DNA from 2 places in the Kosakonia sp. MUSA4 genome. Region 1 is predicted to be linked to the other one. Evidence: riboswitches for the same ligand, from Rfam matches in the RefSeq annotation. Region 1 holds a riboswitch; the other holds the start of a gene.

What was found. A riboswitch is a leader RNA that binds a small molecule or an ion and turns the genes downstream of it on or off. The one in region 1 is predicted to bind cobalamin.
Region 2: linked by a shared signal. The riboswitch ahead of btuB (TonB-dependent vitamin B12 receptor BtuB) and the one ahead of C0557_RS15980 (cobyrinate a,c-diamide synthase) in region 1 are both predicted to bind cobalamin.

Annotation. Positions count from the first base shown of each region.
Region 1 is NZ_CP025697.1:3,363,575-3,370,472, forward strand. It holds gene C0557_RS15950 (cobalt-precorrin-4 methyltransferase) at 1-9, opposite strand, end outside; gene C0557_RS15955 (decarboxylating cobalt-precorrin-6B (C(15))-methyltransferase) at 2-571, opposite strand; gene C0557_RS15960 (cobalt-precorrin-7 (C(5))-methyltransferase) at 561-1,166, opposite strand; gene cbiD (cobalt-precorrin-5B (C(1))-methyltransferase CbiD) at 1,160-2,296, opposite strand; gene C0557_RS15970 (cobalt-precorrin-8 methylmutase) at 2,293-2,925, opposite strand; gene cbiB (adenosylcobinamide-phosphate synthase CbiB) at 2,937-3,893, opposite strand; gene C0557_RS15980 (cobyrinate a,c-diamide synthase) at 3,890-5,269, opposite strand; cobalamin riboswitch at 5,369-5,551, opposite strand; gene C0557_RS15985 (L-threonine kinase) at 5,938-6,804, shown strand; gene C0557_RS15990 (DUF496 family protein) at 6,836-6,898, opposite strand, start outside.
Region 2 is NZ_CP025697.1:5,593,239-5,600,136, reverse strand. It holds gene btuB (TonB-dependent vitamin B12 receptor BtuB) at 1-1,253, opposite strand, end outside; cobalamin riboswitch at 1,318-1,487, opposite strand; gene trmA (tRNA (uridine(54)-C5)-methyltransferase TrmA) at 1,605-2,705, shown strand; gene C0557_RS26630 (YijD family membrane protein) at 2,743-3,108, opposite strand; gene fabR (HTH-type transcriptional repressor FabR) at 3,108-3,761, opposite strand; gene sthA (Si-specific NAD(P)(+) transhydrogenase) at 3,957-5,357, shown strand; gene oxyR (DNA-binding transcriptional regulator OxyR) at 5,340-6,257, opposite strand; gene argH (argininosuccinate lyase) at 6,517-6,898, opposite strand, start outside.

The DNA of each region.
Region 1 (6,898 bases):
ATCAGGCATGCTGCTTCTCCTTTTCGCAGGAAATCAAAAAGACAGGATTATTCGCTTTGAAGTAGTGACCGCTGCCCAGCCCGGTGAGCAGGGAGACCTGGATTTGCTGGCAATCCAGCGCAGCAACCCGCAGGGTGCGCAGGTGCGAGAGCGCGCTGTTAAGGTTCTCCTGCAAAATAAAGGTCATCACCAGCCGTCCGCCGGGGTGAAGCTGCGCCAGCGACCAGTCAATCAGTTGCGTCAGGTTGCCGCCGCTGCCGCCGATAAACACCGCGTCGGCAAGCCGCTCGACAAACAGCGGCGCAGCGCCGGTGACGATGGCAATGTTGCGACAGCCAAAGTGCAGGCAGTTCTCTTCCAGCAGATTCAGCGCCGCCGGGTTACGCTCGATGGCGGTAACCTGCAAGCCCGGATGCGCCAGCGCCGCTTCAATGCTGACGCTGCCGGTACCGGCGCCGATATCGATCAGGTGCTGCGCGCGATGCAATTCCAGCTTCGACAGCGCCAGCGCACGCACCGCCTCTTTGGTCATCGGCACCTTTTCACCACGGATAAACAGCTCATCTTTCATTGAGGATCACCACCACATTCATCGCATATTCGGCCTGTACTTCCGCCGGACGCAGCCGGTGGATGCGCTCATCTTCCAGCCCTAAGTTTTCACCGATCACCAGCCAGCACTTTTCTGCGCCGCGCGCCAACAATGCCTCCGCAATCGCTTTTGGCCCGCACTTTGCGTCAGTGACCATCGCCACTTTGCGCGCGCGGGCCAGCGCGTCGAAATCCACTGCCCGCCCGTGGCTGCTGGTGAGCCAGATGTCATTCATATCGATGCCCGTGCGTGCGCAGAGATATTGCACGGCGCTGATACCGGGAATAATGCGCAACTGCCCGATACCGAAATGCGCCACCAGCCGGGTGCCGATGCCGTAAAACAGCGGATCGCCGGAAGCCAGCACCACCACGCGCCGCTGCTGTTGCTGCTCAAGCCACGCCAGCAGGCCGGGGATGTCAGCATCCAGTACGCGAACTTCACCGCGAAAATCGGCAAACTGCGCCAGATGGCGTTTGCCGCCGACCAGCACGTCGGCCTGCGCCACGGCCTCCAGCGCCTGCGGCGTCATCAGCGCGAGGTTACCCGGCCCCATGCCGGCAATGGTCAACATTTCAGCTCTCCGGCAATCTCTTCAACCGGGCGATTCGCGCCCAGCACTTTGTTATCAAAAGAGAACAGCACCGCATCACACTGCGGCGGGTTTTGCGTGAAACGCAGCATCTGCGCGATGCGCAGGCAGATCCGCTGCGCCAGATGCGTGTAAAGATGGCTGAACCCGGCAGCGTCGATGTACTCCATTGCCGCTTCAGTGGTGTCGCAGTCGCTGACCTTCAGCAGCAGATCATGCGGCGCGCCGAGCAGCGCCAGGTGTGCGACCAGCGTCTCCATCCGCGCATCCGCGATATGGCTGTGGGTATGAAAAATACCGGCGGCGATTTTCACCAGCTTGCCGGGATGGCCAACCAGTACGATCTGCCGGTAGCCCAGACGCACCGCCTCTTCAATCATGTAGCCAACGAAGTTGCTCATCGTCACTACCCGTTCGCCGGAGACGCCAAGCTGCTCACGCACGAAGCGCTCGCCGTGGTTGCCCGGGACGAGGATCACCCGTTCCATTCCGCCCGCGCGTTTTAGCTCCAGCTCCAGCGACAGCGAGCGTTTCCAGCTCTCTTCCGACATCGGCGTCACGATACCGGTGGTACCAATAATCGAAATACCGCCGAGAATGCCAAGCCTGCCGTTGTAGGTTTTCTTCGCCCGCTCTTCGCCTTCCGGGGCAAAAATTTCCACCTGCGCGCCGCGCGTGGGGCCAATCACTTCGCGTACGGCGGCTTCGATGGTCTGACGCGGCGTGCGGTTGATAGCCGCTTCCCCCACCGCCAGGCCAATACCTTTGCGGGTGACGGTACCCACACCTTCACCGCCGCGCAGAACAATCTGTTCATCATCGGTGAGCGTGACGCGGGCAAAGATCAGCATACCGTGGGTGGCATCCACATCGTCGCCGCCGTCTTTGCGAATGGCGGCAATCGCCTGCTGGCCTTCAATGTGCGGCGATTCCACATTCAGATGCAGGGTGACGCCGGAGGGGGTGACAATCGAGACCTGGTGAATGATGTGCTGGCGCAGCACCATCAACGCGGCGACTTTTGCCGCTGCGGTGGCGCAGGAGCCGGTGGTATAGCCTTTGCGCAGGGCTTTACCGTTGTGCCACACCGGGTCGTCGAAGGACTGGCTCATTGCGCCGCCTGCAAGTGATAGAGCAGCGCATTAATAATTGCCGCCGCCACATTGCTGCCGCCCTTACGACCCTGCGCGGCAATGGCGGGCAAACCGCTCTCTACCAGCGCTTCTTTCGATTCCGCTGCGCCAACAAAACCGACCGGCACGCCGACCACGCCGCTGACGGGCACCTTATGTTCCAGCAGGCGGAACAAAGCCGTGGGCGCATTGCCGAAAACAAAGATTTTCTCTTCCGCTTCCGTCAGCGCCAGATCGACCGCCGCCATCGAACGGGTGATCCCCTCCTCTTTGGCTTTACGTACTACGCGTGGATCGGAGATATAGCAACGCACTTCGCCGCCAAACTCCGCCAGCAGCCGCTTATTAATGCCGGCAAGCGCCATCGTGGTGTCGGTATAAAGGGTGCAGCCTTGCGTTATCGCCCCGCACAAGCGTTGCAGCGCATCACTGGAAAACCACAAAATATCGAGCCAGTCGAAGTCAGCGGTGGTGTGGATGACCCGTTTGATTACCGCCTCATGCAGCGGGCTGGCAAAACGAAAATCGGGGCGGGTTTGCTGGATAATCTCGCCGATAATGACAAAACTTTTGGCTTCAATAGCCTGCGGTTGCTGCAAATAATCCATCGTCTTCATCCTTATGCGCCCGCGAGGGCAAGGTGTATCAGCGCAAACAGCGCCAGCGCCAGCATGGCGGCAAGCCACATCATGCGAATAGTGCGCGGAATGTCATCCGGCGTAATGGCGCGGAGCTCATCGCCAATCCACGGTTTTTCGACCCGCTGGCCGAAGTAGTCATTTGGCCCGCCAAGCCGCACGCCAAGCGCCCCGGCCACGGTGCCTTCAGGCCAGGCGCAGTTGGGGCTGCTGTGGTTGCGCCGATCGCGAAAACCGATACGCAGCGCATTGCCCGCGTCATTACCTGCGAGCCATGCTGCCATGCTGAGTAACAGCCAGCTCAGACGCGCCGGGATAAAGTTGGCGACATCATCCAGCCGCGCGCTGACCATGCCGATCGCACGGTATTTTTCATGCTTGTAGCCCACCATCGAATCCAGGGTATTGACCGCTTTGTAGGCCATTGCCAGCGGCGCGCCGCCGAGCAGTAAAAAGAACAGCGGCGCGATAACGCCATCGACGGTGTTTTCCGCGACGGTCTCAACTACCGCGCGGGTGATTTGCGGCGGCTGGAGCTGCGCGGTATCGCGACCGACAATCCACGACAGCTTTTCGCGGCTTTCAGCAAGCGAACCGGAGCGCAGCGCCTGCTCCACTTCCCGCGCCATATCCGCAAGACAACGCGTGGCAAGCAGGGTGTAAATCATCCACACCTCCACGCACCAGCCGAACCACGGATGGATTGCCTGCGCCAGTGCGAGCACGCCCCAGGCAACGCTCCAGGTGATGCCCACCACCAGCAGCCACATCACGCCGCCGCCGATGCGCAGCGCGGTATCGCTGCGGCACACTCGCCGGACGGCGCTTTGCACCAGGTTAATCAGCGCGCCGATCCAACGCACCGGATGCGGCCAGTGCGGCGGGTCGCCAAGGAAGCGATCGAGCAGAAATGCGACACACCAGGCCAGCAGCGTCATGACGCCCTCCTGGCGGCGGCAAACCAGTGCTCCAGCATCGCTGGACGCTGGGCGAAATGCAGATGTAAATAGCTGGCAAAAGTGTTGCCCACCTGCCAGCCGCCCTGCCAGCGCTTCAGCACTTCGCCATCGCGCGTTTTATGGCACGCCAGCACGGCATCGACGCGCGGGGTGAAATCGGAATAGTGAAACTCGTGGCCGCGCAGGGTTTCCCCTTCGCCAGCAAGTAAGGTCTGCTGCGTTGCGCGGGCTTCGCAGTAACCAAAGCGGGTGAGCTTGCTGCCCATCCGGCTGTGACCGGGGATGGCGCCGACCATCGGCCACTCATCGCCTGCGGCATCCACCAGCGTATCGCCGAGATACATCAGGCCGCCGCACTCGGCATAGATCGCCACGCCACGCCGGTGCGCGGCGAGAATGGCATCGCGCATCGGCTGGTTTGCCGACAGCGTGCGCGCGTGCAGCTCCGGATAACCGCCGCCCAGCCACAGCATCTGGCATGTGGGCAACTCATGGTCATGCAGCGGGCTAAAACGCACGATGCGCACACCGGCATGTTCAAGCAGTTGCAGATTATCGGCATAGTAAAAGTTGAAGGCTTCGTCGTCGGCCAGCGCCAGCTCCAGCCCTGCGCCCGCCTCTGGCGCGGGCATGGCAGGAAGCGCCCCCTGCGGCAGCGCGGTGACCTGGCTCAGGGCGAGTAAGCGGTCAATATCGAGGGTCTGTTCCAGGCGCGCGGCAAACGCCTGCCATGGCTGTGCGTTAACGACCGACTCGCGGGCAGTGACCAGACCAAGATGACGTTCCGGCAGCGCCACGCCGGGAGCAACGGGAACATATCCCAGCACCGGCAAGTCGCAGTAATACTCAATGGCGTGTTTCAGCAGTTGAAAATGGCTGTCGCTGTTTACCCGGTTGACGATCGCTCCGGCAATGCGCAACTGCGGGTCAAAGCGCTGAAACCCCATCACCGTGGCGGCAATTGAGGTGGATACCGCTTTGCCATCAACCAGCAGGATCACCGGAAGCGCAAGCTGTTTTGCCAGCGCCGCGCTGCTGCAATAATTGGGGTCGGTGCCGTAGCCATCGTAAAGCCCCATCACGCCCTCAATAACGGCGACATCGGCGGCGGTGAAATGTTGGCGAAACAGCGCATTTAACACAGGCGTCGGCAGCATAAAGCTGTCGAGATTACGGGAAGCCACGCCGGTAACGGCGCTGTGCCAGGCGGTGTCGAGGTAGTCCGGCCCGACTTTGAAGGGTTGCACGCGTAAACCGCGACGTTGCAGCACAGTGAGCAGCCCGAGCGTGACGGTGGTTTTCCCACAGCCGCTGCCGGTTCCGGCAAGGATAAAGGCGCTGCGTCTGTCTGACATTCCTGTAACCCCGTAGCGGGCAGGAAGAACGGAGCCAGGACGCGAGTTGACCCGGTCTTTCGACCGTACGCGACTGAGCAACCCACTTCCCACCGAAGTTGTTGATAATGTCCATCAGGCCGGTCTTCTGGCTTAGCGTCATCCTCGCCCGTCCTTCCCGATCTTACGATCAGTGGCGATTACGGGGTCGTCAGCATTACAGCAGCGGGGGCTGCGGGGGATTTACACCCCCTTCCCAGCCGCAAAATACATTTGCGGCAAACCTGATAGATTTTTAATCACGGCGCGTCATTATCACCCTGATTTTTCCCTGTACGAACTATATCGCAGCAGGGAAATAAAAACGGGTTCAGTTTATCTTTGAGCAAATAATAATTTGTTGCGCTATGACAATTTATTGCTCACCCTTTTCATCAACTCCCGGCATATTAAGGCATCAGAGAGTTCTCAAGCGCATCCGGAATAACAAAATATTGCTAACGGTAATTTAATCGCCCGCAATATTTGCATTATTTTGCAGACGAAATGCCTGCGGCGTCAGTTGACAGGTCTGGCGAAAAACATTGCAGAAATAGCGGGTCTGCGAGAAATCTAAATTGCGCGAAATTCTGGCGTTCGCCGGGTCGAAGTGACACTATCCGGGCTTTGATTGTGAAGGGAGTTACAGCGTGGCGTTGGCGCACTGTCCCGCATCGTGCGGTGAAATAATCCAGGGCTGGATCCTGGGAGGTGAAAAGCTGGTCTCCTGTCCGGTGGACTGGTACAGCAGTGTCGAAGTCACCCACGGCAAACCTCGGGTGGATGAACGGCCGCTGGTGCGTCGTATGGTTAACCAGCTCCTGGCGCACTGGCAGCTACCTGCCACGCTGGCGCACACATTGCGCATCGAGTGTCACTCTACCATTCCCCTGGCCAAAGGCATGGCCAGCAGCACCGCGGATATTGCCGCCGCCGCCGTGGCAACGGCCCGTCATCTTGAGCAACCGCTGGATGAGAAAACGCTGGCGCAACTGTGCGTGGCGCTGGAGCCGACCGACAGCACGATCTTTTCGCGCCTGACCCTGTTCGATCACAATAGCGCTGAAACGCAGATTACCTGCGGCAGTTTGCCGGAGTGTGACGTGCTGCTGCTTGAAAGCCCGCTAACCCTGACCACTGCCGCTTATCATCGTCTGCCACGCCAGCGGGCACTGCTGGAAAATGCCCCTACGCTGGATAATGCATGGCGCCTGTTGCAGCAGGCCTGCGTGGAAAATGATGCCGCGCGGCTGGGAGAAGCTGCGACGTTAAGCGCGATTGCCAGCCAGGCGCTGCTGCCAAAACCGGCGTTTCCCACCCTGCTCGAGCTGGTGGAGCGTTGCGATCTGTATGGACTGAATGTTGCTCACAGCGGAAGTGTGGTCGGGCTACTGCTTAATAGCCAGCGCCATGATGTGGAAAGCATTCGTCGGGAATTGAAAGAGACCGGGTTGACGGCGCACTGGCCGCAAAACTATCTGCTGAAAATGGTGGCAGGAGGCGTGCTGGAAGGGTGAGAGGCGCACCTCTCACCGCTCGCTGGAGGCGTTATTCCACTTTTGGCTCAATCGGCTTCAGTTCGCCCATGGTTTTGAGTTTTTTGGAGATTTC
Region 2 (6,898 bases), 2.2 Mb from region 1:
CCAAGCGAAGGCGCGAGAAAACTCGTGCCGTAGGAGAGCGTCAGGCGGTAGTTCTCCACGAACTCCCAGCCAGCAGCCGTTTGCCAGGTACCGTGCCAGCCGAACGCATCATCTTTATCTTCGCGCCCGGAAGCCTCCAGCGTGACATCGCCAAACTGCTGCATCCCGTTCAGGTAGAGGCCGGTATTATCGCGATCGTAGCTGTCGCTCGTGCTTTGATTAGATGAAACCAGACGCTCCTGCTTCCAGTCGACACCTGCGCCCAGCGAGCCTTTACCCACCGCGATATTATTACCCCACTGAATGTAACGCTGCTCCATATCATCCAGCGTAGTGCCATCGTTATAACGGCCGTAGATGCTGCTGTAGTTGTAGTCTTTGCTTTTTTGATAGCTGGCAAGCAGTTGCGAGGAGTAGATCCCCTGGTTGAAATTCAGCCCGGTATCCCAGCCCTGAACATACAACTGGCGCTCATCCGCGCTGTACTCTGGCGAAAACGGCGCACTGCCCAGATCGTAATCCACATTATTGCTGAAGTTGTAGCCACGGAAGAAACCGTCAAAATGGTCATCGAACTTATGCTGTAAGCTGCCCCAGAACGTTTTATTGCGGTAGCCATCGCGATCTGCATCATGATCCCATGTCGAATCCGGCTGCACGTTGAATCCGCGCGTACTGGTATAAGAACCTGCGGCGGTCACCATCGTATCGCCAAAACGCTGACGCAAAGTGCCGTCATAGGTTTGATAACCTTTCGAGCCCATGCTGGCGTTGACCTGGGATTTCTCGCTATCCGTCATCGTAATGACGTTGACCACGCCGCCAATCGCGCCGGAGCCATAAACCGCAGAGCGCGGCCCGCGAATATACTCAACGCGCTGCACCAGCGAAAGCGGGATTTGATTGAGTTCGGGATCGTTCGAAATCCCTGAACGCGCCACCGGTACGCCATCAATCAGCAGCAGCAGATGTTTTGCTTCCGTACCGCGAACATAAACGGACGCTGTTTGTCCCAGCCCACCGTTTTGCGCGATATCCACGCCCGGTAAACGGCGCAGCACATCGATGAGTGAACGGGATTGCCAGCGATCGATATCCTCGCGCGTCACCACCTCGGTCGGTGCCAGCACGGTTTTAGCCGATTGTTGAAAACGATTTGCTGTCACCACCAAATTGTCTGAGCTGCTATCCTGCGCCCAGCCGGAAAATGCCGTGACGGAGAGCGCCGTCAGCAGCGAAGCTTTTTTAATCATTGTGAGAGCATCCACAAAATAAAAAGGATGCCGCAGGTTCCATCAATAGCACGCGATGATGTCACCAGATGCGACGTATTCCGGCAGGTCTTCGGGCTTGGAGGTACAACAAGACAGGACTTCCCACCACTGGCAGTGTCTGCTGTCTCACCTTAATCCTTACCGCTGCGCGTCAGCCCCAGATTCACACTGGATTCCCTTTTAACTCACAGGACCGGAACACGGATGCTACATTCTGTTACATATGGATGTCCAGACTGCTAAGTGAGTATTTCAAAAACATCGAGCGCTGGACATCCGGTGAGCAATCCCTACAATCGCCGCGTTATTCTTAATCTCTCAGGAAGCATCATGACCCCCGAACACCTGCCGACAGAACAATACGAAGCCCAACTGGCCGAAAAAGTCGTGCGTCTGCAATCGTTGATGACGCCATTTTCCGCGCCGCTTCCGGAGGTGTTCCGCTCGCCGGTCAGCCATTACCGCATGCGCGCCGAGTTCCGGATTTGGCATGACGGGGACGATCTCTACCACATCATCTTCGATCAGCAGACAAAATCGCGTATCCGCGTCGACAGCTTCCCGGCGGCCAGCGAGCTGATTAACGTATTAATGAAGGTAATGATTGATGCCGTGCGCGGCAACCACACGCTGCGCCACAAGCTGTTCCAGATCGACTACCTGAGCACCATGAGCAATCAGGCGATTGTGACGCTGCTGTATCACAAAAAGCTGGATAACGAGTGGCATGAAGCCGCCACCCAGTTGCGCGATGCACTGCGGGCGCAAAACCTGAATGTGCAACTGATTGGCCGCGCCACAAAAACCAAAATCGAGCTCGATCAGGATTATGTCGATGAACGCCTGCCGGTTGGTGGCAGAGAGATGATCTACCGCCAGGTGGAAAACAGTTTTACCCAACCTAACGCGGCAATGAATATTCAGATGCTGGAATGGGCGCAGGATGTCACCCGCGATGCCAGCGGCGATTTGCTGGAGCTGTATTGTGGTAACGGCAACTTCTCGCTGGCGCTGGCGCGCAATTTCAACCGCGTGCTGGCCACGGAAATCGCCAAGCCTTCTGTCGCCGCTGCGCAGTACAACATCGCCGCCAACCATATTGATAATGTACAAATCATTCGTATGTCTGCGGAGGAATTCACGCAGGCGATGAATGGCGTGCGTGCCTTTAACCGCTTGCAGGGGATCGATCTGAAAAGCTACCAGTGCGAAACGATCTTCGTCGATCCGCCGCGCAGCGGGCTGGATGCGGAAACTGAAAAAATGGTGCAGGCCTATCCGCGCATTCTGTACATCTCCTGCAACCCGGAAACGCTGTGCAAGAACCTCGAAACATTAAACCAGACGCACAACGTGTCGCGTCTGGCTCTATTTGATCAGTTCCCTTACACGCACCATATGGAGTGCGGCGTTCTGTTGACCAGAAAGTAAAATCTCTCATCCCTCTCCCGTAAAGGAGAGGGAAAAATCACTCCGATGCCTCGTGTTTGCGGTTACGGCTGCGCAGGCGAAAACCAATCCAGAAGACCAGCACCACTGACAGCACGGCCGGCAGGAAGTTGGAGCCGATCACCGGGTATTCAGCACGAACAACCGTACTGTACAGCAGCACGCCGAGAATAAAGCAGGCGGCGGCAAGGCCCGGCAGGCCAACGGGCATGGTGCGATTCTGGTAACGCTGATGCAGGCAATAGACCGTCAGCACCAGCGAGATAACCGGAAACAGAGAAAAGGGAACCACCGAACTGAACACAGCGGAAAATGCGCCGTTAATCGATAAGCCAGCAACCAGCGCCAGCAGCAACGTACCTTTATCTTGACCTGACTGTTTCATTACTCATCCTTTGCTTCACTCGTCGGTTGATGCGCCAGTTTTTCCTGCTCGCGGCGATACCAGTAATAGGCGCCTTTTGAAATCATCCGCAATTGTAGTACCAGCCGCTCTTCTAACTGCCGACGTTGTTCGGCGCTCACATCCAGCGCCTCTGCGCCGGCGTTGAAAACGATCGTTACCATCGCCTCGGCTTGCGCCTCGGTAAAGGCGCGCGGCATATGGTTTTCGAGTTCGAGATAGTCGGCAAGTTCCGCGATAAAGTGCTGAATTTCTCGCGCAACCGCCGCGCGGAAAGCGGCTGACGTTCCGGAACGCTCACGCAGCAGTAGCTGAAACGCATTGGGATTATTGCCAATAAATTCCATAAAGGTGGAAACCGAGGTGCGGATCACGCTGCCGCCTTTGGCAATACGCTGGCGCGCCTGGCGCATCAACTGGCGCAGCATCAACCCGCTTTCGTCCACCATGGTCAGGCCGAGCTCATCAACATCACGAAAATGCCGGTAAAAAGACGTCGGCGCGATACCTGCCTCGCGGGCAACTTCCCGCAGGCTCAGGCTGGCAAAACTCCGCTCAGCGCTCAATTGGCTAAATGCCGCTTCCACCAGCGAACGCCGGGTTCTCTCTTTTTGTTGCGCTCTTACACCCATCACTATGTTTGAATCCTTCCTGGGGCTTTCTGGCAATATACCAGAGAAAAATCCGATCTGATCGTACTGGATTGTGACCGATTATTTACACGTCGTTTCTTCTTTTTTGCATGAAAATAGCACAACGATAATTGGGGGATTGCCGCTTTGATGTTAGTCTTATGTTGCTTTTATGTATAAGAACAGGTAAGCCTAACCATGCCACATTCCTACGATTATGATGCAATTGTAATAGGCTCCGGCCCAGGCGGCGAAGGCGCAGCTATGGGTCTGGTTAAACAAGGAGCACGGGTCGCGGTTGTTGAGCGTTACCATAACGTCGGCGGCGGCTGCACGCACTGGGGAACCATCCCGTCGAAAGCGTTGCGCCATGCCGTTAGCCGCATTATCGAGTTCAACCAAAACCCTCTCTACAGCGACCATACCCGCCTCCTCCGCTCCTCTTTTGCGGATATCCTGAACCACGCAGAGAGCGTGATTAATCAGCAAACCCACATGCGTCAGGGCTTTTATGAGCGTAACCGCTGTGAAATTCTTGAAGGCAACGCCCATTTTATTGATGACCACACGATGGCGCTGGAGTGCCACGACGGCACGGTAGAAACGATCACCGCAGAGAAGTTTGTTATCGCCTGCGGCTCGCGCCCCTACCATCCGGCCGATGTGGATTTTACCCATCCGCGCGTCTATGACAGCGATTCAATCCTCGATATGCACCATGAACCCCGCCATGTCATTATCTACGGTGCCGGGGTGATCGGCTGCGAATATGCGTCGATCTTCCGGGGAATGAACGTCAAAGTCGATCTAATCAACACCCGCGATCGTCTGCTGGCGTTTCTCGATCAGGAGATGTCAGATTCGCTCTCGTACCACTTCTGGAACAGCGGTGTTGTTATCCGTCACAACGAAGAGTACGAGCGTATCGAGCCGCTGGAAGACGGCGTCATCATGCACCTCAAATCGGGCAAGAAACTGAAAGCCGATTGTCTGCTCTATGCTAACGGCCGTACGGGTAATACCGACAGCCTGAAGCTGGGTAACATTGGTCTGGAAGCCGATGGTCGCGGGCAGTTGAAGGTCAACAGTATGTACCAGACCGCGCTGCCGCACGTTTATGCGGTGGGCGATGTGATTGGCTACCCAAGCCTGGCGTCAGCGGCTTACGATCAGGGGCGTATCGCCGCGCAGGCGATGATTAAAGGCGAAGCGACAGCGCACCTGATTGAAGATATCCCGACCGGCATCTACACCATTCCGGAAATCAGCTCTGTCGGTAAAACCGAGCAACAGCTGACCGCGATGAAAGTACCGTACGAAGTGGGCCGCGCACAGTTTAAACACCTGGCGCGGGCGCAAATTGTCGGTATGAATGTCGGCACCCTGAAGATCTTGTTCCACCGCGAAACGAAAGAAATTTTGGGGATCCACTGCTTTGGCGAGCGCGCGGCCGAAATTATTCATATCGGCCAGGCGATTATGGAGCAGAAAGGTGGCGGTAACACGATTGAGTACTTCGTTAATACCACCTTTAACTACCCGACAATGGCGGAAGCCTATCGGGTTGCCGCGCTAAATGGTTTAAACCGCCTGTTTTAACGCGCTATCGAAATGGCCATCCATTGCACCGCGGATGGCCTCTGCCAGCTGCTCATAGCGGCTGCGCAGCGGTGAACCCGGGCGATAAACCAGGCCGACAGTGCGTTTCGGTTCCGGCTTAATGCACGGCAGATAAACCACGCCATCACGTTTACGCTCACGCGGCACAGCCAGCGCGGGCAGTAATGTGATGCCACTCCCTGCCGCCACCATGTTGCGCAGCGTTTCCAGGCTGGTCGCACGGAAGTGCGTATCTTCGTCTGCCCCGGCTTCAAAGCAGAAACCCATCGCCTGATCGCGCAGGCAGTGGCCATCTTCCAGCATCAGCAACTTTTCACCAGCCAAATCGCCCATCGGCACGCACTCGCGGTTCGCCCATGGATGATCTTCATAAATCGCCAGCAGCATCGGTTCATCAAACAGCGGCACTTCAATAAAGGCTTCGCTCTCTTTCACCAGCGCCAGAATCGCGCAGTCGAGCTTGCCGCTGTCCAGTTGCGCCAGCAACTGATGCGTCTGCGCTTCATGCAGATACATTTCCAGTTTCGGGAACGTTTGATGCAGTAGCGGAATAATTTGCGGCAACAGATAAGGTCCAACGGTTGGGATCAAGCCGATATGCAGCGGGCCGGACATGGTTTCCCCCTGCTGGCTTGCCATTTCCTTCAGCACTTTGACCTCGCGCAACACCGTGCGCGCCTGATCCACCAGCAACAAACCCGCCTGGGTGAACAGCACTTTGCGGCTGGTACGTTCCAGCAGCATCACGCCCAGTTCATCTTCCAGCTTACGAATCTGCCCGCTCAGCGTTGGCTGGCTGACGTGGCAGGAGTCGGCTGCCCGGCGAAAATGGCGGTGTTCGGCTAACGCCACCAGGTATTCAAGATCACGAATATTCATTATTCATCCTCCGTCGCCACGATAGTTCATGGCGATAGATAGCATAGCAACGAACGATTATCCCTATCAAGCATTCTGTTGAATAATAAGCAACAGAAGCGAAGCGGAGCCTCACTTACCCCGTGATGAGACGATTACCCTTTGTTTCTTTCTGAACAACTAAAGCCAACGTGAACGTTTAGCGGACCTGAGTGTCCGCTTTTTTTTGCGTAAAAAAGCCCGGCGAAGTGCCAGGCCCGGTATTGCGTTTTCTTGCGGGTTACACCAGACGCGCTTTCGCATCGGCGATAGCCTGCGCCACCTGAAGCGGCGATACGCCGCCTTTCGCCGCGCGTTTATCCAGGCAAGATTGCAGCGACAGCACAGGATAAACATCGTCGCCAATCACCGTACTGAATTTTTGCAGATCGGTAAGCGCCAACGCCTCCAGCGGCTTCGCCTGGCGAATCGCTTCTACCACGGCTTCACCAACAATATGGTGCGCCTCGCGGAACGGCACGCCTTTAGCGACAAGGTAATCGGCCAGTTCGGTGGCGTTTGCATAACCCTGCTGCGCCGCTTCCTGGCAGCGCGGACGTTTCACCTGAATACCGTCCAGCACCAGCGCCGCCATATGCAGGCAGTCGAGCCAGGTATCAAGC